Caballeronia sp. LZ062: one gene and its partners. Each later gene encodes a partner of the first gene's protein in a complex. Links are inferred from orthologs where the notes say so. Each region holds a gene or a part of one and is shown in the gene's direction. Other genes may lie near its edges.

Region 1 (7,358 bases):
TTGACGCCGCCGAGCACGTCGAAATTGACCATCTGCGGGACGAATTGCTCGACAGTCGGTTGCGTGATGCGCGGCTCGCCCGCGTGAATGTCGAGCCAGTCCCAGAGCTCGGCGGGCGCGCGCCTGAGCTTCTCGTCGAGCGTCGGCAGGTGCGCCTCGATGTCGGCCTTCGGACCGACCCACAGAAAGCGCGGCCGGCTTGCGGCATCCGGCACGCGGATCAGCGCGCCGTGCGGGCCTTCCACCTTCACGTGGACGCCGTCCGGCAGCGCGTCGAAGATGCCCGAGAGCGCCGCGCGCACATCGCCCGCGAAGCCGACAGCGGCGACTTCGGGCGTCGCGTCGGAGAGCTTCGCCTTCGCGCGCAGCACGAACATCGACAGGCGCTTTTGCACGGGCGCCTGAATGTCCTGCGAGATCAAGAGACGCACGGCGTCGGCTGTACGCCACATCAGGAACGAGCCGAGCAGCCGGCCCTTCGCGGAGCAATAGCCCGCGAGGCGCGCGGTGGAGGCATCGAGATGCTGGACGTCGTTCGTGAGCTGGTTATGCAGAAAGGCGACTGCGTCTTCGCCTTTCACGTCGATCACGCCGAACTGCGTGAGCGGCATGTGGACGCCCGCGGTCCGGAGGGCTTCGAAATCGGCGGCGGGAAGGGTACTGGTCTCGGAATTCATAAGGACGATGTGTCGATGCTAGGGACGCGGCCGGTACATCCGGCCCAGCGCAGGTGGGCAGGTCATTATATGGGTCTTGGGCGGGGCGTGTTTTTGCGGGTCGAAGGGCGCGCGGCAGGGAAGGATGATTCGCCCGGTGCAGTCTTCTACGGTGAGCGCAGCCGTAAGGCTCGGCGCTTGGCGAGAACTTGACGAGAATCTTGACGAAAAAGCGCGTCGGCAGTGCGCTCGATTCGTGACGATCAACGGCGCGAGCCACTGAACCGGTGCGCAGCAGAACCCGCCGAGGTTGTGCCGGATGCGGTGGCCTCTCGATGACCCCAGCGCAATCGACGACGCAGCCGAACGCCGGCGTCGCGGCTGCGCGTCGCCGGGCGAGTCCGCTCCGGCAACGCGCTCGATGCCAGCTACTGTTGCTTATTGCGCAGCCGGCGACCTAACGCTCGGCGTGGCGAGCGTGTTGTTGCTCGGGGGCGGGGTGCTGGTCGCCGTACCGTTCGTGGCACTCGGCAGGCCCGAGTTCGGCGCGCCGCCGGACGTGCCGCTGCCGGAGTTGGTCGCGCCCGGCGAGCCGTAGCCGCCGCTTGTCGCGCCGTTGACCTGATTGGCCGGACTGGCGGTGCTGCCGGTCGAGCCACCGCCCGCCTGCGCGAACGCGCCGCCGGACAGCGTCAGTGCGGCGACCGCCGCGATCAATGTGCTCATTGCCTTGCTCATGATCTCTTCCTCCTTGTTCGTTCTCCACAAATGAAGGGCAGACGCTCATCGCCTGCTTATTGAATGGGTCGCAAGTGCCGTGCCGCATTCGCCCGGTCGTTCGAGGCCCGCGCCCGGCTCTGCTATGACCGAAGCATGGCCACATCTATACAATACGGGTCGAAATCGGCCGAACGGCTGCTAAAAGGGAGAGCCGCACGCTGATCCGGTCGCGCGCTCGTCTCCGTCATTACTTCACTACTGCCTCTATTCGTCGTGTCTTTCCTGAAGAAATGCGTCGTGGCCGCGCTGCTCGCCGCGATACTCGCAGCGGCCGTCGCGGGCGGCGTCTACTACTGGGCCAATCGGCCGATGCCGCTTTCCCCCGCCGAACTCGATGTCACCATCAAGCCTCATAGCAGCCTGCGCAGCGTGAGCGCCCAGTTGAATCGCGGCGGCGTGCCTGTCGAGCCCGAGCTCTTCGTGCTGATGACGCGCGTGCTCGGCCTGTCGGCGCAGCTCAAATCCGGCAATTACGCGTTCAAAAGCGGCATCACGCCATACGAGGTGCTGCAAAAAATCGCGCGCGGCGACGTGAACGAATACGTGGCGACGGTCATCGAAGGGTGGACGCTGCAGAAAATGCGCAGCGAACTGGACGGCAACCCGGCGCTCACGCACGACACGGCCGGCATGAGCGATATCGACTTGCTGAAAGCCATCGGCGCGACGGAAGCGGACAAGCCGTCGGCCGAAGGACTCTTTTTCCCCGACACCTATCTCTTCGACAAGGGCACGAGCGACCTCGCCGTCTACAAGCGGGCGTACCGCACGATGCAAAAGCGCCTGGCGGAAGCGTGGGCGACGCGCGCGCCGAATCTGCCGTACAAGACGCCTTACGAGGCGCTGATCATGGCGTCGATCGTCGAGAAGGAGACGGGGCGGGCCTCCGACCGGCCGCTCGTGGCCGCCGTGTTCGCGAACCGGCTGCGCATCGGCATGCCGCTCCAGACGGACCCGAGCGTGATCTACGGGCTCGGCGCGACGTATGAAGGCCATCTGAAGAAAAAGGACCTGCAGACGGACACTCCGTACAATACCTACACGCGCATGGGCCTGCCGCCGACGCCGATCGCGCTGCCGGGCGTGGCCGCGCTCAGCGCCACGCTGAACCCCGCGCCGAGCAGCGCGCTGTATTTCGTGGCGCGCGGCGACGGCAGCAGCATCTTTTCCGACAATCTGGGCGACCACAACAAGGCCGTCGACAAGTACATCCGGGGTCAATGATGGCGCGCGGCACATTCATCACGTTCGAAGGCATCGACGGCGCGGGCAAGACCACGCATCTCGACTGGTTCCGCCAGCAACTGGAAGAGAAGATCGCGGGTAGCGGCCGCCATGTCGTGATGACGCGGGAACCCGGCGGCACCGCGCTCGGCGAAACGCTGCGCGGCATGCTGCTGAATCAGCCGATGGACCTGGAAACCGAGGCGCTTCTGATGTTCGCGGCGCGCCGCGAGCATCTCGCGCAGGTGATCGAACCGGCGCTCGCGCGCGGCGACTGGGTGCTGTCCGACCGCTTCTCGGATGCGACGTTCGCCTATCAGGGCGGCGGGCGCGGTCTGCCGCGCGACAAGCTGGAGGCGCTGGAGCGGTGGGTGCAGGGCGGTTTTCATCCGGATCTCACTGTGCTCTTCGACGTGCCGACCGAGACCGCGAGCGACCGCCGCTCGGCCGCGCGCGCGCCGGACAAGTTCGAAAGCGAGTCGGACGCGTTCTTCGAGCGCACGCGTGCCGAATATCTGCGCCGCGCGGCGGAATCGCCGGAGCGCTTCGTCATCGTCGATTCCACCCAGCCCATCGGCGCGATCCGCGAGCGTCTGAAAGACGTGATCGCGGGCCTCTGATTCTCACGACACTCGAGCGATGATCTACCCCTGGCAAACCGACGACTGGCAACGCCTGCAGCAACTGCGCGCGCACTGGCCGCACGCGCTCCTGCTGCACGGAGAGGCGGGCATCGGCAAGTTGCAGTTCGCGCAGCATCTCGCGCAGGGTCTGTTGTGCGAGACGCCCGCCGGCAACGGCGAACCGTGCGGCACGTGCCGCGCGTGCCTGTGGTTCTCGCAAGGCAATCACCCTGATTTCCGCGCCGTGCTGCCCGAGGCGCTCGCCGCGCTCGCCGCGCTGCCAGGATCGGCCGCGGCGGACGACGCATCGGCTGAAAAAGCCGACGATGGCGAAGGCAAGAAATCGCGCGCGCCCAGCAAGGAGATCAAGATCGAGCAGGTGCGCGCGCTGCTGGACTTCTGCGGCGTCGGCTCGCATCGCGGGGGCTTGCGCGTCGTGCTGCTGTATCCCGCCGAGGCGCTCAATGTCGCGGCGTCGAACGCGCTTTTGAAGACGCTCGAAGAGCCGCCGTCGGGCGTCGTGTTTCTGCTCGTGTCGGCGAGAATAGACCGGCTCTTGCCGACCATCATCAGCCGCTGCCGCCAATGGCCGATGAGCCTGCCCGACGCCGATGCGGCGCGTGCCTGGCTCGCGTCGCAAGGCGTGGACGATGCCGCCAGCCTGCTTGCCGAAGCGGGCGGCGCGCCGCTCACGGCGCTTGCTCTCGCGCACGATGAAAACCGCGCGCTGCGCGATTTCACGCTTGCACAGCTTGCCGCAGGCCCGAACTGCGACGCGTTCGCGTGCGGCGAAAACCTGCAGAAGCTGCCGGTGCCGATGGTTCTCGGCTGGCTGCAACGCTGGCTCTACGACGTGCTCGCACAGCGCACCGCCGGCCGGCCGCGCTATTTCCCCGGCGCGGCCAAGGCGCTCGCGCGCTGCGCGCAAAGCGCCGATCCCGCCGCGCTCGCCCGTTGCATCAAGGCCGTCACGCGCCAGCGCGCGGTGGAGAACCATCCGCTGAACGCGCGGCTCGTTTTCGAAGAACTGTTTCTCGCGTATCGCGGGATCTTCACCGCCTGATCCTTTGTTCGATTCCGAAACGCTACCACCCATGAGTCTCACGTATCGCGACGCCACCCTCGACGATCTGCCCGCCATCGTCGCCATCTACAATTCGACGATCGCCTCGCGGCAAGTCACTGCGGACCTCGATCCGGTCAGCGTCGAAAGCCGTCTCGCGTGGTTCCGTTCGCACGGCCCGGACGCGCGCCCGCTGTGGGTGGTGGAAGAGGGCGGCTCGGTGATTGCGTGGCTGAGTTTTTCGGATTTCTACGGCCGTCCGGCGTATGCGCGCACGGTCGAAGTCAGCATTTATCTGGACGAGCGCGCGCGTGGCAAGGGTCTCGGCAAGCAGCTGCTGCGCGAGGCACTCGATAAAGCGCCGTCGCTGAAGGTCGACACTGTCCTTGGCTTCGTCTTCGGCCACAACGAGCCGAGCATGAGGCTTTTCGCGAGCTTCGGCTTCGAAGCATGGGGCACGCTGCCGCGCGTCGCGGTGCTGGACGGCGTGGAGCGCGATCTCGTCATTCTCGGCTTGCGGCTGGAAGGCGCACCGCAACGAAAAAACGGCCTGAGTCAGAACCAGTAGCAAGGAGCACGGGATGTTCGTCGATTCGCACTGTCACATCAATTTCGAAGGCCTGGCCGATCGTCTGCCGGACGTGCTCGACAAGATGCGCGCGCACGCCGTCACACACGCGCTATGCGTGTCGGTGGATCTGGAGACGCTGCCCTCGGTGCTCGATATCGCCGAGCGATGCGAGAACGTGTACGCGTCGGTCGGCGTGCATCCGGACCACGAGGACGCAAAAGAGCCGAGCGTCGCGGAACTTGTCGAACTGGCGGCGCATCCGAAAGTCTGCGCGATTGGCGAGACGGGACTCGACTACTATCGGCTCGAAGGCCGCAGCATCGCCAACATGGAATGGCAGCGCGAGCGGTTTCGCACGCATATCCGCGCCGCGCACGCGACGGGCAAGCCGCTCATCATCCATACGCGGTCGTCGTCGGAAGACACGCTGCGCATCATGGAAGAGGAGCGCGCGAGCGTGCCGGGCGGCGTGATGCACTGCTTCACCGAGCCGTGGAACGTAGCCGAAGCGGCGCTTGCGCAAAACTTCTTCATCTCGCTCTCCGGCATCGTCACGTTCAAGAAGGCGACGGACGTGCAGGACGTGGCGCGGCGCGTTCCGCTCGACCGTCTGCTGATCGAAACCGACTCGCCGTATCTCGCGCCGGTGCCGTATCGCGGCAAGCCGAATGAACCTGCGTACGTGAGTTATGTCGGACGTTTCATCGCGCAATTGCGCGAAGAGACGGACGAGACGGTCGCGCAGGCCACGACCGAGAATTTCTTCCGGCTTTTCAAGATCGCGCGCGCGGCTGCCTGAGCACTGCCGGGCAAGCGGCGCGATTCATCGTTTCATGGCAATTCGAAGGTCCACTATGAACAATTCCCCGATGCTTTCCACTCAGTCCGCGATGACTGCAAACACGCAACCGGCCGCTTTGCGGGCGGGCAGGCGCGCGGCCGTGCGCGGACTTTTCGCCGGCGCGCTCGTCGCGGCATGCGCGTTCGCGCAGCCGGTCTGGGCCGCTTCCGTGGACTCGCTCATCAAGGCTGTCAAGTTCGACGACGTGTCCGAAGTCAAGAAGCAGCTCGCGCAGGGCGCAGACCCGAACACGGTCGATAACACTGGCGCGCCGCTCCTCGTGATCGCCGCGCGCGAGAAGTCCGACAAGGTCGGCCAGCTACTCGCCGACAATCAGAACACGGACCTCGAAAAGCTGGATTCCGCCGGCGAAAACGCCATGATGCTCGCGGCGCTCAACGGCGACGCCACGTTCGTGAATCTGCTGATCGCGAAAGACGCCGAAGTGAACAAGAAGGGCTGGACGCCACTGCACTACGCGGCGACCAACGGTCATGACGACATCGTGAAGATTCTGCTCGACCACTCCGCCTATATCGACGCCGGTTCGCCGAACGGCACGACGCCGCTCATGATGGCCGCGCGCGGCGGTCATCTGTCGACGTGCAAGCTGCTGCTCGACCAGGGCGCGGATTTGCGGGTGAAAAATCAGATCGGCATGACCGCCGTGGATTTCGCGCGGAAGTACAACGAGAAAGACGTCGCCGAGGGCTTGCAGGCGCGCCTCGACGCGATGCAAGGCGGCGCTGCTCAAAGCGGCGCAAATGGGTCAAAATAGCACCGCCACGCCTGAAACCGGGCGAGCGCGGTCAGGCGCGGCCGCCTCGCTCCAATACGCCGCCGCTCAACACAAAAGGAAGACCATGCTGCGGGAAATCGCCATCGCCTGTGCTCTTGCGACGCCCGTGTGCGCGTTCGCATTCACCGGCAACGATCTCAACAAGCTCTGTATCAAAACCGATCCGAACTCGCGTACCGCGTGCGCCGCCTATATTGAAGGCGCGGCCGACGGCGTCTATAACACGATAGAAGCCATCGGCGGCACGACCGGGCCGCAGGTCGGCCAGTACTTCTGTCTGCCGGCCGACGTGAAGCCGCAACAACTGACGGACGCGGTGCGCAAGTACATCGCGGACAATCCCGACAAGGCGAATTTCAACGCCACCACGATGGTGTCGCTCGGGCTCGGCAAGGCGTTTCCCTGCAAGGCGGAACGCTGAAACGCCCGTCGAGGCGCGCCGTGACACGGTCGCGGCACGCTTCGATACACCTCTTGACGACGGCTTCGGTGATGCCGCACGGCGCGGAAACCCGCACGCCGTTTGCTAGTCGAACTTCCGACAGCGATTTCTGCATATCACACAAAAAACGCAAGAGGAACGTCTTATGAGCCGTCTCGTCGTCGTATCCAACAGGGTCGCCACGCCCACTGAAACCAAAGGCTCGGCCGGCGGACTCGCCGTCGGCGTGTTCGGCGCGCTGAAGGACAGCGGCGGCGTCTGGTTCGGCTGGAGCGGGGACGTCGTGAGCGAAGGCGTCGCGAATCAAGGCCCGACGCTCGAGCAGGACGGCGCAGTGACGTTCGCGACCGTCGGCTTGC
Region 2 (7,639 bases), 180 kb from region 1 along the record:
ACGCTCGTCGATCAGGAGCACGAACAGCACGACGTCCGGATGATTCGCCTTCACTGCATGGGCGATGTGCTGAAGCATCACGGTCTTGCCGGACTTCGGCGATGCGACGAGCAGCCCGCGCTGACCCTTGCCGATAGGCGCGATCATGTCGATGATGCGGCCCGTCACGTTTTCCTCGCCGCGCATTTCGCGTTCGAGCGGCAGCGGCTTATTCGGATGCAGCGGCGTGAGGTTCTCGAACATGATCTTGTGTTTCGAGGCCTCGGGCGGCTGCCCGTTGACTTTGTCGACCTTCACCAGCGCGAAATAGCGCTCGCCGTCTTTCGGCGTGCGCACTTCGCCTTCGATGGTGTCGCCGGTATGCAGATTGAAACGGCGAATCTGCGACGGGCTGATATAGATATCGTCCGTACTCGCGAGATACGAAGTCTCGGGCGAGCGCAGAAACCCGAAGCCGTCGGGCAGCACTTCGAGCGTGCCGTCGCCGAAAATCGTGTCGCCAGCCTTGGCGCGCTTTTTAAGAATCGCGAACATCAATTCCTGCTTGCGCAGGCGGTTCGCGTTTTCGATCTCCAGGCCATTGGCCATCTCGATCAGTGCAGACACGTGCTGAGACTTGAGCTCGGATAAATGCATACGGATTTCCCGCCGGGGAGAAGAGGTGCGACAGAAAGATATGGGAGAAGAGGTGAGCGGAACCGCTCTAGGACTTAATACTTCTTGAAGTCTTGTGATTCTAGCATAGCACACGCCGCACGGGCCTCGGATAGGCCGGGGACGGGGCTTTTCGGCCGATGTTGTCGTGCGACAACATCGGCTCACGCGCTTTTCATTCGTATTGCGTGAAGGCGCGCGCGAAGCGGACGCCGATGAGGCCGACGCCCGCCTGTGGTGCAGTTACAGGTTGCTGTCGAGAAACGCGGTGAGTTGCGACTTCGACAAGGCGCCGACCTTCTGCGCCGCGACCGCGCCGTTCTTGAAGAGAATCAGCGTGGGAATGCCGCGCACGCCGAACTTGACCGGCGTGGACTGGTGTTCGTCCACATTGATCTTCGCGATCTGCAGGCGATCGCCGTAATCCTTCGCGACTTCGTCGAGGATCGGGGCAATCATCTTGCACGGACCGCACCATTCGGCCCAGAAGTCGAGCAGGACAGGTTTATCCGACTTGACGACGTCTTGTTCGAAAGAAGCGTCGCTGATGTGCTTGATTGATTCGCTCATTGTCTGAATACCTCTATTGATTCGAGGCCCGCGTTTGAATGCTCGCCACGATACACCAAAACTGGAAAGGATTTCGCCGCTTAACTTGCCGCTCGAAGGTCCGCCGCCGCGCGCCGGTTCGGGCATGAGCACGCACGGTCACGGCTAAGTCACATGCCATCTTAGCCTACTTTGCTATCCGTTGCCCGTGCCCGATAGCAGCGATCTGAGGGCGAAAGTACGAAGCGCAAGTGCACCGCGAGCGTGCTTCGTTGCGAGCCTTCCGGGCGGCGCACCCTGCGTGATACAATTCGTCGTGACGGGCCTCCTCGCATGGTGGCGCGGTCAACCTGGTCAGGTCGGGAACGAAGCAGCCACAGCCGCTTTCCACCAGTGCCGAGGGTCGGGCTCGTCACCTTCCGCTTTTCTGTTTGTCTTCTTCCTCCAGCATTTCCCCCGTTATTTCCTGTTATTTTCGGTGCGGCGACAGCCTCGCTGAACGCTTGCCGCGTACCGCTCTCGCGCGTTTGCCACAAGTCGTTGCTGATACAATTTCGCGCATGACCTATCAAGTTCTCGCACGCAAATGGCGGCCGAAATCGTTCGAGTCGCTCGTCGGCCAGGAGCATGTCGTTCGTGCGCTCACGCACGCGCTCGACGGCGGCCGGCTGCATCACGCCTATCTGTTCACGGGCACGCGCGGCGTCGGCAAGACGACGCTTTCGCGAATCTTCGCGAAGGCGCTCAATTGCGAGACCGGCGTGAGTTCGAAGCCGTGCGGCGTGTGCCGTGCGTGCCGGGAAATCGACGAAGGCCGCTTTGTCGACTACGTAGAGATGGATGCGGCGAGCAATCGCGGTGTCGATGAAATGGCGGCGCTGCTGGAGCGCGCCGTGTATGCGCCCGTCGACGCGCGCTTCAAGGTCTATATGATCGACGAAGTGCACATGCTCACTAACCACGCCTTCAACGCCATGCTGAAGACGCTGGAAGAGCCGCCGCCGCATGTGAAATTCATACTCGCCACGACCGACCCGCAGAAGATTCCGGTCACGGTGCTCTCGCGCTGCCTTCAGTTCAACCTGAAGCAGATGCCGGCGGGGCATATCGTGTCGCATCTGGAGCACATTCTCGGCGAAGAGCGCATCGCGTTCGAACCGCAGGCGCTGCGGCTCTTGTCGCGCGCGGCGGACGGCAGCATGCGGGACGCGCTCTCGCTGACCGATCAGGCTATCGCCTATTCCGCCAATCAGGTGACCGAGGAAGCCGTGCGCGGCATGCTCGGCGCGCTCGATCAGAGCTACCTGATCCGGCTGATCGACGCGCTCGCCGCCGGCGATGGTGCAAGCGTGCTTGCCATCGCGGACGAAATGGCGCTGCGCAGCCTGTCGTTCTCGACCGCGCTGCAGGATCTCGCGAGCTTGCTGCATCGCATTGCGTGGGCGCAATTCGCGCCGTCGTCGGTGCTCGACGAGTGGCCCGAAGCCGAAGATATTCGCCGCTTTGCCGACATGCTATCCGCGGAGCACGTGCAACTGTTCTATCAGATCGCCACCGTGGGCCGCAGCGAACTCGGCCTGGCTCCGGACGAATACGCCGGCTTCACGATGACGCTTCTGCGCATGCTTGCGTTCGAGCCCGCGGGCGGGCCGGGCGGCGGAGGCGGTGGCCTCGCGGTGAACGCGCCGCAAGCGAGCAAGCCTCAGCGCAGCGCTGCGCTCGCCGGTTCGATGGCCGAGCGCGCGGTGGCGCCCGCGCCGGTCGCCGGGAAGGCGGCGGGGCGGGTGTCTGCGACGACGGACGAGCCGCAGACGCAGGTCCGTGAGCGAAGCGTTGCTTCGACGGCATCCGCATCGCCTGCATCAAGTGACGGCGACGAAGCATCCGCGACGAACGTCGAACGCCCGGGTGCGTCGCGCGTTTCGGCGACTCGGCCAGAAGGCGATGTCGCCGATGCGGGCAACGCATCGCCAGCCGCGTCACTCGCGTCGGCGGCTCGCTTGGACGACAACGCTGCGGAAGTGGGCAACGCATCGCCAGTCGCGTCGCTTGTGTCGGCGGCTCGCCTCGAAGACAACGCTCAGGAAACAGGCAACGCATCGCCAGTCGCGTCGCTAATCTCCGCGGATCGGCCGGAAGCGGAAGCCGAGAAGGCGCGCAATGCGCCGCCCGCCGCGCCGCTCGTTTCGGCGACGCGGTCAGAAGATAAACCGGCCGACGCAGCCAACGCGCCACCAGCCGCGCCCGCGCCGCTTTCCGCCGCCGCGCGGCAAACGGTGGACGCCGCCGCTTCGCCCGAAACCGCAGCGCCGACGCCCGCGCCTTCCCGCGCCGGAAGCGGAGCCAGCGCCGCGCTCGAAGTGCTGCGCAGTGCAGGCATGCGGCTGTCGTCGGATCGTCCGGGGCGCGGGGTATCGGCGGCGGGGCAGGCGAGCGCGCCGGCTGCTGCGCCCAAGCCCGTCGCCAAGCCCGCTGTGAAAGTCCAGGTTCCGGAGCCGCGCCGCCCGGTGGCTCAAGCGGCATCCGCGTCGGCACCGGCGTCGGCACCCGCAGCCACGCCCGAGCTTCAGGCCAAAGCCGCAGCGAAAGTCGTTCCGCCGTGGGAGGACATGCCGCCGGACGACTACGCGCCGGCATCGCCGGAAGATGCGTATTTCATGCCCGACGACGGTTACATGCCTGCGTTCGACAGCGGTCTCGACGACATGGGCTTCGGCAGCGAACCCGCGCCGAAGCCCGCGCCGAGAATCGACACCGCGCCGCTGCCGCCCGCCGTCCCGCTCGATGCGCTCGGCGTCGCGGTCGAATGGCCGGCGCTCGCCGCCGACTTGCCGCTCAAGGGCGTGGCGTATCAACTCGCGTTCAACAGCGAACTGACCGCGTGCGACGCCGGTTCCGTCACGCTCACCGTCGCGGTGCCGATGTACACGGACGCCGCCCACGTCGCGAAGCTCAAGGGCGCGCTCGCCGAAAAGCTCGGCCGCGCCGTCGAAGTCAATGTCAGCGTCGGGCCCGCGCGCCGCACCGCCGCCGCGCTGGATGCTGCCGAACGTGCGAAGAAGCAGCAGGAGGCCGAGCAGGAAATCCAGCGCGATCCGTTCGTACAGTCGCTCATCCGCGATTTCGGCGCGAGCATTGTGCAGGGTTCGGTCAGGCCGCTGGCCGCACCGGGCGGACATACGCCGGGCGCGTCCGCTTGACCGGCGCGGTACAGTAAGCCGCAAGACACGCCGCATTCGCGGCTTCGTTATTCCGAACGCACCGCTGCACGTCGCGGTGCGTTCGCCGCCATCCGCATATCCGCTTTTCAGGAAGGAGCCGCACCATGATGAAGAACCAACTCGCCGGGCTGATGAAACAAGCCCAGCAGATGCAGGAAAACATGAAGAAGATGCAGGACCAGCTCGCGCTGATCGAGGTCGAGGGCCAGTCGGGCGCCGGACTCGTGAAAGTGACGATGACCTGCAAGAACGACGTAAAGCGCGTTCAGATCGACCCGAGCCTGCTCGCGGACGACAAGGACATGCTCGAAGACCTGGTCGCCGCCGCGTTCAATGACGCCGTGCGCAAGGCCGAAGTCACCACGCAAGAGAAGATGAGCGGCATGACCGCCGGCATGCCGATGCCGCCCGGCTTCAAGCTGCCGTTCTAATCGCGCGCGCCGAAGCGAATTCGGCGCGCTTCGATGTCAACGAAGGACACATGAAACAACCTTCCGCCTTGTCGGCGCTGGTCGAGGCGCTGCGCGCGCTGCCCGGCGTCGGCCCGAAATCGGCGCAGCGCATGGCGTATCACCTGATGCAGCACGACCGCGCGGGCGCCGAAAAGCTCGGTCAGTCGCTCTTGTTCGCAACCGAGCATTTGCGCCACTGCGAGAAGTGCAACACCTTCACCGAGGCTGCGATCTGCGAAGTCTGCCTCGACGAAGAGCGCGATGCGTCTTTGCTGTGCGTCGTTGAGACACCGGCCGACCAGATCATGCTGGAGCAGACGCTCACGTATCGCGGGCTCTACTTCGTGCTGATGGGCAGGCTGAGTCCGCTCGACGGCATCGGGCCGAAGGAGATTCACTTCGAGCGCCTGATCAACCGCGCGCTGGATGGCGTCGTGCAAGAAGTCGTGCTCGCGACGAACTTCACGAACGAAGGCGAAGCTACTGCGCATTACCTCGCGCAGACGCTCAAGTCCAAAGGATTGAAGGTGACGCGGCTCGCGCGCGGCGTGCCGGTGGGCGGCGAACTCGAATATGTCGATGCGGGCACCATCGCGCGCGCGATGCTCGATCGGCGCTCCGTATAAGGAATGTCCATGACAGAAACCGAAGCTCTCGCGCTCGCCACGCATCGTCACTACAAGGGCGGGCTGTATCGCGTGATCGGCGTGGCGCGTCACTCGGAAACCGAGGAAGCGATGACGGTTTATGAACATCTCTGGCCGCACGAGCGCGGCCTGTGGGTGCGGCCGACTGCGATGTTCGACGAGACGCTCGAGGACGGCACGCCGCGTTTTGAGCCGCTGTGAAGTCCCGCGCGATCGTCCGCGTGACCCGAACATAGAACAAATGGAACGGCGCTTCATGCAAGCCGATTCCGAACGATGAGCCGAGACAAGGAGACGAGAATGACCGCAACGACCGGGCCGCTCGCCGGCGTCAAGGTGCTGGAACTGGGCACGCTCATCGCGGGACCGTTCGCGGCGCGCTTCATGGGCGAGTTCGGCGCGGACGTCATCAAGATAGAAGACCCGAACGGCGGCGATCCGCTGCGCAAGTGGCGCAAGCTGTATCCGGAGGTCGGCGGCACGTCCTTGTGGTGGGCGGTTCAGGCGCGCAACAAGAAGTCCGTGACCGTGAACTTGAAAGCCGAGCAAGGCAAGGAGATCGTCCGGCGGCTCGCGAAAGAAGCGGACATCGTCATCGAAAACTTCCGGCCCGGTCTGCTCGAGAAGCTCGGTCTCGGCTACGACACGCTGTCCGCCGAGAATCCCGGCCTCGTGATGGTGCGGCTCTCAGGTTACGGCCAGACCGGGCCGTATCGCGACCGTCCGGGCTTCGGCGCGATTGCCGAATCGATGGGCGGCCTGCGGCACATCACCGGCTATCCGGACTTGCCGCCGCCGCGCATCGGCATTTCCATCGGCGATTCGATTGCCGCGCTGCACGGCGTGATCGGCGCGCTGATGGCGCTGCATCATCGGCAAGTGAACGGCGGCAAAGGGCAGGTGGTCGATGTCGCGCTCTACGAAGCCGTCTTCAACATGATGGAGAGCGTGGTGCCCGAATACGGCGTCTATGGTCTCGTGCGCGAGCGCACGGGCGCGTCGCTGCCGGGCATCGTGCCGTCGAACACGTATCCGTGCCGCGACGGCAGCGTCGTCATCGGCGGCAATAGCGATCCCATTTTCAAGCGGCTGATGACGGCCATCGACCGCGCCGATCTCGCGAACGATCCCGCGCTCGCCTCGAACGACGGCCGCGTGCCGCGCACGCAGGAAATCGACGAAGCCATCGCCGCGTGGCTTTCGACGCGTAGCATCGACGAGGCGCTCGCCGTGCTCAATGCGGCCGACGTGCCGGCCGGGCGCATCTACAGCGTCGCTGACATGTTCACCGACCCGCAGTACATCGCGCGTCAAATGCTGCAACGCTTCCCGTGGCAGGACGGCCGCGAGATCACGCTGCCCAATGTCACGCCGAAGCTCTCGGAAACGCCCGGCGAGACGCGCTGGCTCGGCCCGCAACTCGGTGAACACACCGATGAAGTCCTTAAAACGCTCGGGTATCATCCTGACGATATCGCGCGACTGCGGGCGGCGAAGGTGATCTGAGCGATACGCGTCACCCGGCCAGCAGCGCAGACCAAAAAAACAAGTGACCGGAGCGCGTTCGACGCGACATCCGGCCGACAGGAGACAACAACGATGAAACGCAGGACGTTCATCGCGAGCGGCGCCGTGCTCGCGGGTAGCGCAGTGACGGGCATGCCGCTCGCGTTCGCGCAAGGCAAGCCTGAACAGACGAAGGTGTCGATTGCCGTCGGCGGCAAGAACCTCTTCTACTATCTGCCGCTCACCATCGCGGAGCGCCGCAACTACTTCAAGGACGAAGGGCTCGATATCGAGATCGCCGACTTCGCGGGCGGCGCGAAGGCGTTGCAGGCGGCGGTCGGCGGCAGCGCAGACGTGGTGTCCGGCGCGTTCGAGCACACGCTGCTGCTGCAAGCCAAGAACCAGTATTTCCGCGAATTCGTGCTGCAAGGGCGCGCGCCGCAGATCGTGCTCGCCGTTTCGAAGAAGGCGATGCCGAACTACAAGTCCGTCGCGGACCTGAAAGGCAAGAAGATCGGCGTGACGGCGCCGGGTTCGTCTACGTCGATCATGGCGAGCTTCGTGCTCGCGAAGGCCGGTCTCAAGGCGACGGACGTGTCCTTCATCGGCG
Region 3 (7,467 bases), 1.4 Mb from region 1 along the record:
CCAGGCGCTTGCGGCCCTTCGCGCGGCGAGCGTTGATGACCTTGCGGCCGCCGGCGGTCTTCATGCGAACGCGGAAGCCATGGGTGCGCTTGCGGCGCGTCACGGAAGGTTGGTAAGTACGTTTCATGGTGCTCTCACTTGAGTTGAATGACCGCGCGGGCTTGGCTCCAGTGTGGTCACTGCAAGCACGATGGCCGGAGGTTCAGGAATTCTGTTTTCGCGGAACCCGCTATTTAAACCGTTTTCCTATTGACCGTCAATAGTTTAGCGTCCCGCGACGCTGCAACGCGCTTCTTTCGCCCCTGTTCGGCGCGGTGATTTGACCCTGTGGATAACTCGCGCGCCGCGAGGGTTTGGCGTTAGAATCTCGCCTTACTCCCAAATATCCGCCCGCTGCTTCGGCCCGCCGTTCGCCCGCAAACCCTTGCGGCGTAAGCCTCCGGAGCATACCTGCTTGGCTGTGCCGGGACTTGCCGACGCATCGGAGGTAATTGGACGCGTTCGGCAAGCATGGCCGCAGGTCGCGCGCAGCAACCATAACGACCGCACTCGATGAACGATTTCTGGGAACACTGTTCCGCACTGCTGGAGCGCGAGCTCACGCCTCAGCAGTACGTCACGTGGATCAAGCCGCTGACCCCGGTCGACTTCGATGCCGACGCGAGCACGCTGCGCATCGCCGCGCCGAACCGCTTCAAGCTCGACTGGGTGAAGAGCCAGTTTTCCGGACGCATCGCCGATGTGGCGCGCGAGTTCTTCAGCGCGCCCATCGACGTGCAATTCGTTCTCGATCCGAAAGCGACCGCCCGCAGCGCGGTCGGCGCGCCGAGCGCCGCGCCGCGCGTGAGCGTCACGCCGCCGCGTCCGCCCGCGCCGTCCGCCGCCCCGGCCGCGCCTTCGGTCGTCGCACACGCAAACGCGACCGCGCACGTCAACGCGCTCGCCGCCGAAGCGGCGCAGCAGGCGCAGGCCACGCAGGAAGATCACGTCGATCTCGACCTCCCGAGTCTCGATGCCAACGAAGCGGCCGCGGGCCGGCGCACGTGGCGGCCGGGCGGCGCGCCATCGGCGGGCGGTGAGAACGATTCCGCCTACGAACGCTCGAAACTCAACCCCGTGCTCACGTTCGACAACTTCGTGACCGGCAAGGCGAATCAGCTCGCCCGCGCGGCTGCGATTCAGGTCGCGGACAATCCGGGCATCTCGTACAACCCGCTCTTTCTATATGGCGGCGTGGGCCTCGGCAAGACGCACCTGATTCACGCCATCGGCAATCAACTGCTGATCGACAAAGCCGGCGCGCGCATCCGCTACATTCACGCGGAGCAGTACGTGTCGGACGTGGTGAAGGCGTATCAGCGCAAGGCGTTCGACGACTTCAAGCGTTACTACCACTCGCTCGATCTGCTGCTGATCGACGATATCCAGTTCTTCTCCGGCAAATCGCGCACGCAGGAAGAATTCTTCTACGCGTTCGAGGCGCTCGTCGCGAACAAGGCGCAGGTCATCATCACGAGCGACACGTATCCGAAGGAAATCTCCGGCATCGACGATCGCCTGATCTCGCGCTTCGACTCGGGTTTGACGGTCGCCATCGAGCCGCCCGAACTGGAAATGCGCGTTGCCATTCTGATGCGCAAGGCGATTTCGGAAGGCGTGAGTCTGTCGGAAGACGTGGCGTTCTTCGTCGCGAAGCATTTGCGCTCGAACGTGCGCGAGCTGGAAGGCGCGCTGCGCAAGATCCTCGCGTACTCCAAGTTCCATGGCCGCGACATCACCATCGAGCTGACTAAAGAAGCGCTTAAAGACCTGCTGACGGTGCAGAACCGGCAAATCTCGGTCGAGAACATTCAGAAGACGGTCGCGGATTTCTACAACATCAAGGTCGCCGACATGTATTCGAAGAAGCGGCCGGCCAACATCGCGCGTCCGCGTCAGATCGCCATGTATCTGGCGAAGGAGCTGACGCAGAAAAGCCTGCCCGAAATCGGCGAACTGTTCGGCGGCCGCGACCACACGACCGTGCTGCACGCGGTGCGCAAGATTGCCGCCGAGCGCGGCAACGACGCACAGCTCAACCACGAACTCCACGTGCTGGAACAGACGCTCAAGGGCTGACGAGAGTCGCCGGCCGGCGCACAGCGGCAAGCGTCGATTGTTGCGCGTGCGGGCCTGTTTATTGGCGAAAACGCCCCCAATTTTTCGGGAGCCGTGCTGTTTTCAGGCACAATACAGGTTTGCCGTCCGCTGGCCTGGACGGTTCTGAAGCGCAAGCTTTCGCGAGTGACCGGCGGGGGGCCGGCAACGCGTGTTACGAGGTTGTCCGGCGGGCGAACGGTGGCGCTACGGTGGCGAACCGCCCGGACAGGCCGTCACATCAATGAAGGAACTCTATGCAACTGGTCAAGACCGAACGAGATAATCTTCTAAGGCCGCTGCAAACCGTGAGCGGTATCGTAGAACGCCGCCATACGTTGCCTATCCTCGCCAATCTGCTCATCACCAAGAACGGCGCGGACGTGTCGTTCCTTTCGACGGACCTCGAACTCCAGATCACCACGCGCGCCGACTTCGGCGTCGGCGGCGATCAGGTCGCCACTACCGTCGCCGCGCGCAAGCTGCTCGACATTCTGCGCGCCATGCCCGTTGGCGAAGTCGCGCTCGACCTTTCCGACAAGCGCCTCACCGTGCGCTCCGGCAAGAGCCGCTTCAATCTGCAGACGCTCGCCGCCGACGAGTTCCCCACGGTCAACCAGGCTACTGACTTCGGCGCGAGCCTTTCGGTTCCGCAAAAGACGTTCCGCCAGTTGCTCGGCATGGTGTATTTCGCAATGGCCCAGCAGGACATCCGCTACTACCTGAACGGCATGCTGCTGGTAGTGGACGGCGATCAGCTGATGGCGGTCGCCACCGACGGGCACCGCCTCGCGTTCTCTTCCATGAAGATCGAAGGCGCGTTTCCGCGTCAGGAAGTCATCATCCCGCGCAAGACCATTCTCGAATTGCAGCGCCTGCTTGAAGACATCGACGACACGCTGAAGATCGACATCGCCGCGACGCAGGTGAAGTTCACGTTCGGTCAGGTGGAACTGGTGTCCAAGCTCGTCGAAGGCAAGTTCCCCGACTTCCAGCGCGTGATTCCGAAGTCGCACAAGAACACGTTCGAGATCGGCCGCGAAGAGTTGCAGCGTTCCCTCCAGCGCGCGGCCATTCTCACGTCCGACAAGTTCAAGGGCGTGCGCTGCCTCGTCGAACCGGGCCAGCTCAAGATCATGTCCACGAACGCGGACCAGGAAGAAGCGCAGGAAGAACTCGAAATCGCGTATCAGGGCGATACCGTCGATATCGGATTCAACGTCACGTATCTGCTCGACGTGCTCGCGAATCTGAAGGTCGACACGCTCCAGGTGGCGCTCGGCGACGCGAATTCCAGCGCGCTGATCACCGTTCCGGAGAACGAGGAATTCAAATACGTGGTGATGCCGATGCGCATCTGACGCGTACGACACCGAAGACACTCCAAGGGGCGACGCGCCCCTTTGGCGTTTTTAAGGTGTTTTGAAAAGTTCGAGCATTTACGAGCAGTTATCGAAGCAGTGTCGAAGCAGTGACGCAGAACCGGAAGAAATCCATGACTGAAAACACACATTCGCAACCCGACAACAGCTACGGCGCATCCTCCATTCAGATCCTCGAAGGTCTGGAGGCCGTGCGCAAGCGTCCGGGCATGTATATCGGCGATACGTCGGATGGCACCGGTCTGCATCACCTCGTCTTCGAAGTGCTGGACAACTCCATCGACGAGGCGCTCGCCGGCTACTGCGACGACATTCACGTGACGATTCACGCGGACAACTCCATCTCCGTGACGGACAACGGCCGCGGCGTGCCGACCGGCCTGAAGCGCGACGACAAGCACGACCCGAAGCGCAGCGCCGCCGAGATCGTGATGACGGAGCTGCACGCGGGCGGCAAGTTCGACCAGAACAGCTACAAGGTGTCGGGCGGCCTGCACGGCGTGGGCGTCTCGTGCGTGAACGCGCTGTCCGAATGGCTGCGCCTCACCGTGCGCCGCGACGGCAAGAAGCACTTCATGGAATTCGCGCGCGGCGTGGTGCAGAACCGCGAGATCGTCGAGGAAGACGGCGTGCAGTACTCGCCGATGCCCGTCGTCGGCGACACCGAAAAGCGCGGCACAGAAGTCCACTTCCTCGCCGATGCGACGATCTTCGGCAATGTCGAATTCCACTACGACATTCTCGCCAAGCGCATGCGCGAACTGTCCTTCCTGAACAACGGCGTGCGTATCCGCCTGACGGACCTGCGCACCGGCAAGGAAGACGACTTCGCGTTCGCGGGCGGTGTGAAAGGCTTTGTCGAGTACATCAACAAGCAGAAGCAGGTGCTGCATCCGACCGTGTTCCACGCGACCGGCGAGCGCGAGAACGTGACCGTGGAAGTGGCCATGCAGTGGAACGACAGCTTCAATGAAAGCGTGCTCTGCTTCACGAACAACATTCCGCAGCGCGACGGCGGCACGCACCTGACCGGCCTGCGCGCGGCGATGACGCGCGTCATCAACAAGTACATCACGGACAACGACATCGCCAAGAAGGCGAAGGTGGAAACCACCGGCGACGACATGCGCGAAGGCTTGTCGTGCGTGCTCTCGGTGAAGGTGCCGGAGCCGAAGTTCAGCTCGCAGACGAAGGACAAGCTGGTGTCGTCGGAAGTGCGCGCGCCGGTCGAGGAAATCGTCGCGAAGGCGCTCGAAGATTATCTGCAAGAAACGCCGAGCGACGCGAAGATCATCACGAGCAAGATCGTCGATGCGGCGCGTGCGCGCGACGCGGCCCGCAAGGCGCGCGAGATGACGCGCCGCAAGGGCGTGCTCGACGGCATCGGGCTGCCGGGCAAGCTCGCGGATTGCCAGGAGAAGGACCCGGCGAAGTCGGAAATCTATATCGTCGAGGGCGACTCGGCGGGCGGATCAGCCAAGCAGGGCCGCGACCGCAAGTTCCAGGCGATTCTTCCGCTGCGCGGCAAGGTGCTGAACGTGGAGAAGGCGCGCTTCGACAAGCTGATCTCGTCGGAGCAGATCGTGACGCTCGTGACGGCGCTTGGCTGCGGCATCGGCAAGGACGATTACAACCTCGACAAGCTGCGTTATCACCGCATCATCATCATGACGGATGCGGACGTGGACGGCGCGCACATCCGCACGCTCTTGCTGACGTTCTTCTACCGGCAGATGCCGGAGATCGTCGAGCGCGGGTATATCTACATCGCGCAGCCGCCGCTCTACAAGATCAAGGCGGGCAAGGACGAACGGTATATGAAGGACGCGCACGAGCTGAACCAGCACATGCTGAAGCTCGCGCTGCAAGGTTCGGAACTGATTCCGAGCGAAGGCGCGGACCCGATTTCGGGCGATGCGCTCGGCGAACTCGCGCGTGCGTATCTGCTGGCGCAGGCGGTGGTGGATCGCATCAGCCGCATTTACGACGCGGCGGCGCTCGAAGCCGTGATGGACGGCGTCGTGATCGATCTGTCGACGGAAGAAGCGGCGGCTGCATCGGCGAAGGCGCTGGAAGCGCGGCTGCGCGCCGATCCGCTGAAGCCCGAGGTCACGGTCGAGCCGGCGTATGACCCGGTTCGCGAAGTGCGCTCGCTGCATATCAAGCGGCGTCATCACGGCAACGTGAAGGTTTCCGTGTTCGACGAAGACCTGCAACTGACCGCTGACTACAAGCAGCTGGTTTCGACGGCCGATACGTTCAAGGGATTGATCGGCGAAGGCGCGTTGATCAAGCGCGGCGAGCGGTCGATGGCCGTGTCGGACTTCAAGAGCGCGATGAAATGGCTGATCGCTGACGCCGAACGCAACGTGTCGAAGCAACGTTATAAGGGCCTCGGCGAGATGAACCCCGAGCAGCTTTGGGAAACGACGATGGACCCGAACGTGCGGCGTTTGCTGCGCGTGCAGATCGAAGACGCGATCGCGGCGGATGGCATCTTCACGACGCTCATGGGCGATGATGTCGAGCCGCGTCGGGCGTTTATCGAGAGCAATGCGTTGCGGGCGGGGAATATTGATGTTTGAGGGGAGATGTAGATAGACGCATAACCTGAGAAAAACAAACCCATAAGTTGAGAAACTTATGGGTTTGTTTTGTTAGTAGTCTGCGCCTATAGAGCGAGTTAGCTGTGTGAGACACAATGCTTTTCGCGCCATAGTCCTCAAATCGCAGAATCCGCAAAGTCGCTGATAGTGACAGATGCTTAGACACGGCTCGCGTCGGCCCATTTTCCATATGACGGTGAACCCGAAACAGCCGCACGGCATCATCCTTGTAATTAGGACAGACGCTCGGTCGGGTCGCGCTACTAATATCGTACGGAATGTCAGCCGCCAACGCCGCCAACGCAAGCGCAGATTTTGATACAGAGTCCCGCATCATCATCTTTCCAGCAAACTCATTGGACTATTACGCATTAAATTCTCAAAATTTCACAATGCGAGCAACGATATATCTGCGATACCAAATAGGAATAGAGAGTCCTTGGCGTTCGGTCGGACGAACTGTCGCGGCATCTTTTTCAACTGAAGGTGAGGCGGAGAAATCGGTGATTTTCACCGATAACGGAGCTGATTCGCAGGAAAAACGGTAATATTCGTTCCCATAAGTGCGGAACTGCGCGCTCTCGGTGCTGGTATCCGGAAGGGGTGCGTAAGTGAGCACTTGCGCGACATGCGCGTCACACATCATTCGAACAGCATATGGAATTTACTGCGGAACGATTTTCGGGTCATGAATCGTTTGTCTGCCGCTATGGCTGGTTGCGTAAGGTTTTCGATGCCGTCAACGCCTCGCCTGAGATATTAAAGAAGGACGCTGAAGCTACGGAGCGGTTAGGTATCGGCCGCAACATGGTTAGGTCACTACAGTTCTGGGGGGAAGCTACAGGCGTTATTCAAGTAGCGCGTGGGGACGGCAAAGGCCATGTTGCTGGGCCAACGGGTCGACTCCTCTTCAACGATGGAGGATGGGACCCTTTCCTCGAAAAGCCCGAATCGCTCTGGCTTCTTCACTGGTGGCTTTCCGCAAATGCCAACATAGCTGCTTGGAACGTCGTTTTTGGCGATGTCTCTATGGCCCGCTTTGAGAAAGCCGATGTCGTTGCAAAATTGACCCAGCGTGGTGCTGGCAACGCACGCGCGCTTGCCCAGTCAACTGTTGAGCAGCACACCTCGATTTTCCTGCAGAGCTACGTGCGGACAAACGAGTCAACTGACGACAGTCTGTGGTGCCCGCTGCAAGACCTGAAGCTAGTCCGACCGGTACCAAGCAGGACAGGCGCGACAATCTATGACTCTTCCGTTGCATCACCAATTGGCCTCAGCGTGCGAGTGTTTACTGCCGCGTTAGCTCACTTTTTTCGCATGCAATCGTCAAAGCGGAAGTC
Region 4 (7,456 bases), 950 kb from region 1 along the record:
CTTCGGCTTCCCGTATGAAATTGACGGCGAAGCGAAGCTGCTGCGCGTCTTCACCACGCGCGCCGATACCATCATGGGCGTGACGTTCGCGGCGATCGCGGCGGAGCATCCGCTTGCCACGCGTCTTGCGCGCGACAACGCCGGTTTGCAGGCGTTCATCGAGGAATGCAAGCGCGGCGGCGTCGCGGAAGCCGACGTCGCCACGATGGAAAAGAAGGGCATGGCGACCGGCTTTTTCGTCACGCATCCGCTGACGGGCGAGAAGGTTGAAGTGTGGATCGGCAATTACGTGCTGATGTCCTACGGCGAAGGCGCCGTGATGGGCGTGCCGGCGCACGACGAACGCGACTTCGCATTCGCGAAGAAATACGACTTGCCGATCAAGCCGGTGATTGCCGTCGAAGGCAAGACGTACTCCACGCAAGCCTGGGAAGAGTGGTACGGCGACAAGACGGCCGGCCGCCTCGTGAACAGCGGCAAGTACGACGGTCTCACCACCGACGAAGCGATCAATGCGATCGCCGCCGACCTGAAGGCGAAAGACTTGGGCGACAAGCAGGTCACGTGTCGTCTGCGCGACTGGGGCATCTCGCGTCAGCGTTACTGGGGCACGCCGATCCCGATCATTCACTGCCCGAGCTGCGGCGACGTGCCGGTGCCGGAGAAGGATCTGCCGGTCGTGCTGCCCGAAGACCTCGTGCCGGACGGCACGGGCAATCCGCTCGCCAAGTCCGAAGCGTTTCTCAACTGCTCGTGCCCGAAGTGCGGTGCGGCAGCGAAGCGAGAAACGGACACCATGGACACGTTCGTCGATTCGTCGTGGTACTTCTCGCGCTATAGCGCGCCGGACGCCGCGACGATGGTCGACGAACGCACCGATTACTGGATGCCGATGGACCAATACATCGGCGGTATCGAGCACGCCATTCTTCACCTGCTGTATTCGCGCTTCTGGACCAAGGTCATGCGCGACATGGGCCTCGTGAAGTTCGGTGAGCCTGCCAAGAATCTGCTCACGCAGGGCATGGTGCTCAACGAGACGTTCTACCGCGAAGACGCGAGCGGCAAGAAGACCTGGTACAACCCGCTCGAAGTGACCGTGTCGCACGACGACAAGGGCCGTCCGACCGGCGCGACGCTTATTGCCGACGGGAAGCCGGTCGTGCTCGGCGGCGTCGAAAAGATGTCGAAATCGAAGAACAACGGTGTCGATCCTCAGACGCTCATCGACCAATACGGCGCGGATACCGCGCGTCTTTTCGTGATGTTCGCGGCGCCGCCGGAGCAATCGCTCGAATGGTCGGGCGCGGGTGTCGAAGGTGCGAGCCGCTTCCTGCGCCGCGTGTGGCACTTCGCGCACGACAACGCAGAGGCACTGCGCCAGCATCGCAAGCTCGACGCATCCAAATTGGGCGATACGGATCGCGCGCTGCGCCGCGAAATTTACACCGTGCTGAAGCAAGCCGATTTCGACTACGGCCGCCTGCAATACAACACGGTCGTCTCGGCCGCGATGAAGATGCTCAACGCGCTCGACAGCGCGAAGAACGCGGGCGAAGGCGTGCTGAACGAAACCTTCGGCGTGCTGCTGCGCGTGCTGTATCCGGTCGTTCCGCACATCACGTTCCAGTTGTGGTCGGAACTGGGCTATGCCGACGAATCCGGCCCGTTGCTCGACGCGCCGTGGCCGAAGGTTGACGAAGCCGCCCTCGAGCAGTCGGAAATCGAACTGGTGCTGCAAGTGAACGGCAAGGTGCGGGGGGCGTTGACCGTGGCGAAGGACGCATCGCGCGAAGCGATCGAGCAAGCGGCTCTCGCGCACGAAATGTTCGAAAAATTCTCGGAAGGCCGCGCGCCGAAGAAGATCGTGGTGGTGCCGGGGCGTCTCGTCAACGTGGTGGTCTGATGGCCAAAACCTGTGAATTCGATGTGCGCGTGAAAGCCGTTGAGAAAGGCGCGGCGAGCGTGAGCCGGCGCTCGTTTCTCGCGCTGCTCGGCGGCGCGGTCGCACTGTCCGCGTGCGGCTTCCAGTTGCGCGGCCAGCAGGACTACGCCTTCAAACGCCTCGCAATCAACGGCGGCGCGCCGCAGATGGTCGGGCGGCTCGAACGCATGGTGCAGGGCGGAAGCGATACCGTTATCGTGAAGGCCTCGGAGAAGCCGGACGCGACGCTCTTTCTCAACGAAGGACAGGGTGTCACCACGCTCAGTCTTAATTCTGAAGGCGTGATCCAGGAATACGAACTCGTCTATAACCTGGGCTACACGCTCGTCGGTGCGGATGGTGTCGTGCTAATTCCGCCAAGCACCATTGCGCTGAATCGTGCGATGACCTACAGCAACCAGTACACGCTCGGAAAGTCGCAGGAAGCTACGCTGCTCTTCAACGACATGCGCAACGACGCCGTGGATCAGCTGACGCGCCGTCTGGCGGTCGTGCGTTCGCTGCATCCGACGCCGGCGGAGCAAACGCCGGGCATCGCGCCGCGGGCCCCGCTGCCCACGCCGCCGCTGTAACGCGCCGCGCGACCGGTCATCATGCAGCTGAAGCTCGACGCGCTCGAAGCGCACCTCGCCAAAGGCCTGAAGGCGCTGTACGTCGTGTATGGCGACGAGCATCTGCTCGCGCAGGAAGCGTGCGACCGCATCCGGGCCGCCGCACGTGCGGGCGGCTTCACGGATCGCACGGTGTTCACGGTCGAGCGCGGGTTCGACTGGAGCGCGCTCATCGGCGCGACGCAGTCGATGTCGCTCTTCGGCGACCGTCAACTGATCGAATTGCGCATTCCGACGGGCAAGCCGGGCAAGGAGGGCGGCGAGGCGCTGAAGACGCTCGCCGTTGCCGACAACCCGGACGTCGTCACGCTGGTCACGCTGCCGCGCCTCGATTCCGCGACGCAGAAGTCCGCGTGGTTCACGGCGCTCGCCGGTGCGGGCGTCGCGCTGAAGGTCGATCCGGTCGACCGCGCGCAATTGCCGATGTGGGTCGGCCAGCGGCTCGCGCAGCAGGGGCAGCGAGTCGCGCCGGGCGAAGAGGGGCGGCGCGCGCTCGTCTTCATCGCGGAACGTGTCGAGGGCAATCTGCTTGCCGCGCATCAGGAAATTCAGAAGCTCGGGCTGCTCTATCCGCAAGGCGTGCTCACATTCGAGCAGATTCAAGATGCAGTGCTGAACGTCGCCCGCTATGACGTCTTCAAGCTGAACGAGGCGATGCTGACGGGAGACGTCGGCCGTCTTTCCCGCATGCTGGACGGCCTCAAAGGCGAAGGCGAAGCGGCCGTGCTCGTGCTGTGGGCGCTCGTGGACGAAGTGCGCACGCTGTTGCGCATCAAGCGCGGCGTGACGTCGGGCAAGCCGCTCGCCACGCTGCTGCGCGAGAACCGCGTGTGGGGACCGCGCGAGCGGTTGATCGGCCCGGCGCTTTCCCGTGTGACCGAAGACGTGCTCGAACGCGCGCTCGCGCTCGCGGCGCGGCTGGATCGGCAGGTCAAAGGGCTCTCGGGTCGTTCCGGCAGCGCCGGCGCGCGCGGCAGCGAGCCGCCGCCCGATCCGTGGGCGGGCATGTTCGAGCTGGCGATGGCCGTGGCGCAGGGCGCATCGCCGCCGCCGCGACCGCGTCGCTGACACGCGCCACGGCTTAGAATGACTCTTCGCGCGTCCCGGTATCCACAGAGCCGCGTGCGCCCCTCAGCTTACTGATGCCGCCCTTTCGCAACCGGCATACGGAATGATCCAGATGAACATCGACCAGTACATGACCGACCTCGGCCGCCGCGCGCGCGTGGCGTCACGCGCGATGGCGCGGGCGTCGACGGCGGCGAAAAACGCGGCGCTCGTCGCGGTGGCGAACGCGATCGAACGGGAGCGCGACGCGCTCAAGGCCGCGAACGCGCGCGATCTGGAGAGAGCCCGCGAGAAGGGTCACGACGCGGCGTTTATCGACCGTCTGACGCTTTCGGACAAGGCGCTCGGCACGATGGTCGAAGGTTTGCGGCAAGTCGCTGCGCTGGCCGATCCGATCGGTGAGATCAGCGGGCTCAAGTTTCGTCCGACGGGCATCCAGGTCGGGCAGATGCGCGTGCCGCTCGGCGTGATCGGCATCATCTACGAGTCGCGGCCGAATGTGACCATCGACGCCGCCGCGCTCTGCCTCAAGTCAGGCAACGCGACAATTCTGCGCGGCGGTTCCGAGGCGCTCGAATGCAACACCGCGCTGGCGAAGCTGATCGGCGAGGGATTGCAAGCAGCCGGACTGCCGCAGGACGCGGTGCAGGTCGTGGAGACGGCGGACCGCGCGGCGGTCGGCAAGCTCATCACCATGACCGAGTTCGTCGACGTGATCGTCCCGCGCGGCGGTAAGAGCCTGATCGCGCGGCTGATGGAAGAATCGCGCGTGCCGATGATCAAGCATCTCGACGGTATCTGCCACGTGTACGTGGATGACCGCGCCGATCTCGCGAAAGCGGCGGCGATCTGCGACAACGCGAAGACGCATCGTTACGGCACCTGCAACACGATGGAAACGCTGCTCGTCGCGCGTCAACTCGCTGACGCCGCGCTGCCCATGCTCGCGCGTGCCTTCCAGGCGAAAGACGTCGAACTGCGTGTGGACGCGGCGGCGCGCAAGGTGCTCGAAGCCGCGCAAATCGGCGCGCTCGTGGATGCCACCGACGAAGACTGGAGCACCGAGTACCTCGCGCCGGTTCTCGCTGTGAAGGTCGTCGAAGGACTGGACGAAGCCATCGACCATATCAACACTTACGGCTCGCATCATACGGACGCCATCGTCACCGAAGACCATGATCGCGCCATGCGTTTCCTGCGCGAAGTCGACTCGGCAAGCGTGATGGTCAACGCATCGACGCGCTTTGCCGATGGTTTCGAGTTCGGCTTGGGCGCGGAAATCGGCATTTCGAACGACAAACTCCACGCGCGCGGACCCGTCGGGCTGGAAGGGCTGACCTCGCTCAAGTACGTCGTGCTCGGTCACGGTGAAGTGCGTCAATAAGAACGAATCAAAGACGAATAATGCTCTGGATCAAGTCGCTGCATATCGTGCTGGTCGCCTCGTGGTTCGCGGGGCTGTTCTATCTGCCGCGCATCTACGTGAATCTGGCGATGGAAAAGGACCCTGCAGCCACCGCGCGTCTCTTGCTCATGGCGCGCAAGCTCTTCCGCTTCATGACGTTCATCGCGGTGCCAGCGCTCGCGTGCGGGCTGTGGTTGTGGCTCGATGTCGGCATCGGGCGTGGCCAGGGCTGGCTGCACGCGAAGCTCGGCATCGTCGCGTTGCTGATCGTGTATCACGCGTATTGCGGCGTTTTGCTGCGCACGTTCGAACGCGGTGAGAACACGCGCTCGGACAAGTGGTACCGCATGTATAACGAGCTGCCGGTGCTCGGGCTGCTCGGCGCGACGCTGCTCGTCGTCATCAAGCCCTTCTGAGACCGGCTTCGTGGGCCGGACCTCGGCTCACGTTCCCACTCTGCGCCGCTCCAGCACGTCCTTCGCTTCGGCCAGCTTTTCCGCCAGATCCGGCCCGCGCGCCAGCGCCAATCCCACCGCCAGAATGTCGCCGATCGCGAGATGCGAGACGCGCGATGTCATCGGCGAAAAAATGTCCGTGTCTTCATCGACGTTCGCGAAAAGGCCGACGCTTGCCAGTCTCGCGAGCGGCGAATTGCCGTGCGTGATCGCGATGACCTTCGCCCCGCCATTCAGCGCCGACTTGCAGGCGTCGAGGATATCTTTCGTGCGTCCGGTGTTCGATATCGCGACGACCACGTCGCCCGGTCCGAGCAGCGCCGCGGACGTCGTGTATGTGTGCGGGTCGGCATATGCGACGGACGGCACGCCGAGCCGGAAGAACTTGTGCTGCATGTCGAGCGCGGCGATGCCCGAGCCGCCTGCGCCGTAAAACTCGATGCGCCGCGCATCCGCAAGAATCGCGATGGCCGCCGCGACGCTGTGCGACGACAAACTATTGCGCACCGCGATGAGGGCGCCGATGGTGCGGTCCAGCACCTTCGCCGCGACGCCGGCGGCGGGCTCGTCGCTCCGAACGTCGCGGTAGACCGTGGGCACGTCCGCCGCGACGCTTTGCGCGAGACGTATCTTGAATTCACGGAAGCCGGAAAAGCCGAGCGCCTGACAGAAGCGCGCGATGGTCGGCTGGCTGACGCCAGCCCGGGCGGCAAAGTCGGTCATCGAAAGGTCCAGGACTTCGCGTGGCGCTTCCAGCACATAATCGGCGAGCTTGCGCTCGGACGGGCGCAACTGCTCGCGCATTGCTTCGACTTGGGACAGCAACATCGGAAAACTCGCTTATGCTGGAAATTTGCCTGCGACTATAGCCGATGACCGGCCTTGTACAAATACTACATATTACCGAGGCGATTTATCAGGGATTTCCCTTGGATGTAGACAGCGGAAGGCATGGAGTTACGCGTCCGCTGAATACAAGGCTGCGTCGGCCGCGTTGTCAGCATGTAGTTTTTCTACTAATATGCTGCAAACGGCCATTTACACTACAACGACGCAGCCGCCGTTCTTCGCGATTGTCCAACCCATAACTCGACGGCATGCGCGCCGCAGTGAGACAAGGAGCTTCGATGGTTTCCCCGCATTCACAACTCAAGAAAGTCACCGACCGCGTGATCGAGCGCAGCAAGGCCACGCGTGCCGCGTACCTCGCGCGCATCGACGCGGCGCACGGTAAGTTTCCGGCGCGCGGCGCGTTGTCGTGCGCCAATCTCGCCCACGGTTTCGCCGGACTCGAAGGGCAGGAGAAGATCGCGATCAAGGCGGTGCGCGAGCCGAACATCGGCATCGTGTCGTCTTATAACGAGATGCTTTCCGCCCACGCGCCGTATAAGAGCTTTCCCGACATCATCAAGCAGGCGGCGCGAGAACACGGCGGCATCGCGCAATTCGCGGGCGGCGTGCCGGCCATGTGCGACGGCATCACGCAGGGCAACGCAGGCATGGAACTGTCGCTGTTCTCGCGCGAAGTCATTGCCATGAGCACGGCCGTCGCGCTCACGCACAACATGTTCGACGCGGCGCTGTGCCTCGGCGTCTGCGACAAGATCGTGCCGGGCCTGGCCATCGGCGCGCTGCAATTCGGGCACTTGCCGACCATTTTCGTCCCCGCCGGCCCGATGACGAGCGGCCTCACCAACGACGAAAAAGCGAAGGTTCGCCAGGAGTTCGCGACCGGCAAGTGCAACCGCGATGCGTTGCTGGAAGCCGAAGCCGCCGCGTATCACGGCCACGGCACGTGCACGTTCTATGGCACGGCGAACAGTAATCAGATGCTGATGGAAGTGATGGGGCTGCATCTGCCGAGCGCGGCCTTCGTGCATCCGCACACGCCGCTGCGCGATGCGCTTACCGCCGAAGCCGCGCGCCGCGTGCTCGATCTCACAATTGAACGCGGCAACTACACGCCGATCGG

What was found.
Region 2: the proteins of P9239_RS11385 (region 1) and P9239_RS10565 are in contact, whole or in part, in a cryo-EM structure (PDB 8GIZ), measured with the Escherichia coli proteins. The link is inferred for Caballeronia sp. LZ062 from one-to-one orthologs.
Region 3: the proteins of P9239_RS11385 (region 1) and dnaN are in contact, whole or in part, in a cryo-EM structure (PDB 8GIZ), measured with the Escherichia coli proteins. The link is inferred for Caballeronia sp. LZ062 from one-to-one orthologs.
Region 4: the proteins of P9239_RS11385 (region 1) and holA are in contact, whole or in part, in a cryo-EM structure (PDB 8GIZ), measured with the Escherichia coli proteins. The link is inferred for Caballeronia sp. LZ062 from one-to-one orthologs.

Annotation. Positions count from the first base shown.
Region 1 is NZ_JARTWB010000002.1:1,133,323-1,140,680, reverse strand. Bases 2,449-5,322 are described here. They hold P9239_RS11385 (DNA polymerase III subunit delta'), read left to right. Parts: upstream 2,449-3,299; coding sequence 3,300-4,346; downstream 4,347-5,322. Other genes in these bases: P9239_RS11375 (TatD family hydrolase), read left to right, coding at 4,928-5,322; P9239_RS11380 (N-acetyltransferase family protein), read left to right, coding at 4,378-4,914; tmk (dTMP kinase), read left to right, coding at 2,660-3,280; mltG (endolytic transglycosylase MltG), read left to right, coding at 2,449-2,660. Also shown: P9239_RS11405 (folate-binding protein), read right to left, coding at 1-677; P9239_RS11400 (hypothetical protein), read right to left, coding at 1,095-1,394; more of mltG, read left to right, coding at 1,650-2,448; more of P9239_RS11375, read left to right, coding at 5,323-5,716; P9239_RS11370 (ankyrin repeat domain-containing protein), read left to right, coding at 5,772-6,536; P9239_RS11365 (Rap1a/Tai family immunity protein), read left to right, coding at 6,622-6,978; otsA (alpha,alpha-trehalose-phosphate synthase (UDP-forming)), read left to right, coding at 7,145-7,358. UniProt on the Escherichia coli protein: Part of the beta sliding clamp loading complex, which hydrolyzes ATP to load the beta clamp onto primed DNA to form the DNA replication pre-initiation complex.
Region 2 is NZ_JARTWB010000002.1:955,750-963,388, forward strand. What follows is about bases 1,449-4,603. They hold P9239_RS10565 (DNA polymerase III subunit gamma/tau), read left to right. Parts: upstream 1,449-1,763; coding sequence 1,764-4,403; downstream 4,404-4,603. Other genes in these bases: P9239_RS10570 (YbaB/EbfC family nucleoid-associated protein), read left to right, coding at 4,529-4,603. Also shown: transcription termination factor Rho, read right to left, coding at 1-636; thioredoxin TrxA, read right to left, coding at 898-1,224; more of P9239_RS10570, read left to right, coding at 4,604-4,855; recombination mediator RecR, read left to right, coding at 4,906-5,502; P9239_RS10580 (DUF1653 domain-containing protein), read left to right, coding at 5,512-5,724; P9239_RS10585 (CaiB/BaiF CoA-transferase family protein), read left to right, coding at 5,824-7,029; P9239_RS10590 (ABC transporter substrate-binding protein), read left to right, coding at 7,123-7,639. UniProt on the Escherichia coli protein: Part of the beta sliding clamp loading complex, which hydrolyzes ATP to load the beta clamp onto primed DNA to form the DNA replication pre-initiation complex.
Region 3 is NZ_JARTWB010000002.1:2,507,670-2,515,136, reverse strand. The notes cover bases 1,463-4,445. They hold dnaN (DNA polymerase III subunit beta), read left to right. Parts: upstream 1,463-2,393; coding sequence 2,394-3,497; downstream 3,498-4,445. Other genes in these bases: gyrB (DNA topoisomerase (ATP-hydrolyzing) subunit B), read left to right, coding at 3,632-4,445; dnaA (chromosomal replication initiator protein DnaA), read left to right, coding at 1,463-2,118. Outside these bases: rpmH (50S ribosomal protein L34), read right to left, coding at 1-127; more of dnaA, read left to right, coding at 553-1,462; more of gyrB, read left to right, coding at 4,446-6,103; P9239_RS17775 (DUF4007 family protein), read left to right, coding at 6,782-7,467. UniProt on the Escherichia coli protein: Confers DNA tethering and processivity to DNA polymerases and other proteins. Acts as a clamp, forming a ring around DNA (a reaction catalyzed by the clamp-loading complex) which diffuses in an ATP-independent manner freely and bidirectionally along dsDNA.
Region 4 is NZ_JARTWB010000002.1:187,796-195,251, forward strand. Bases 1,610-4,581 are described here. They hold holA (DNA polymerase III subunit delta), read left to right. Parts: upstream 1,610-2,538; coding sequence 2,539-3,624; downstream 3,625-4,581. Other genes in these bases: leuS (leucine--tRNA ligase), read left to right, coding at 1,610-1,906; lptE (LPS assembly lipoprotein LptE), read left to right, coding at 1,966-2,517; P9239_RS06945 (glutamate-5-semialdehyde dehydrogenase), read left to right, coding at 3,737-4,581. Also shown: more of leuS, read left to right, coding at 1-1,609; more of P9239_RS06945, read left to right, coding at 4,582-5,008; P9239_RS06950 (CopD family protein), read left to right, coding at 5,029-5,445; P9239_RS06955 (MurR/RpiR family transcriptional regulator), read right to left, coding at 5,473-6,312; edd (phosphogluconate dehydratase), read left to right, coding at 6,612-7,456. UniProt on the Escherichia coli protein: Part of the beta sliding clamp loading complex, which hydrolyzes ATP to load the beta clamp onto primed DNA to form the DNA replication pre-initiation complex.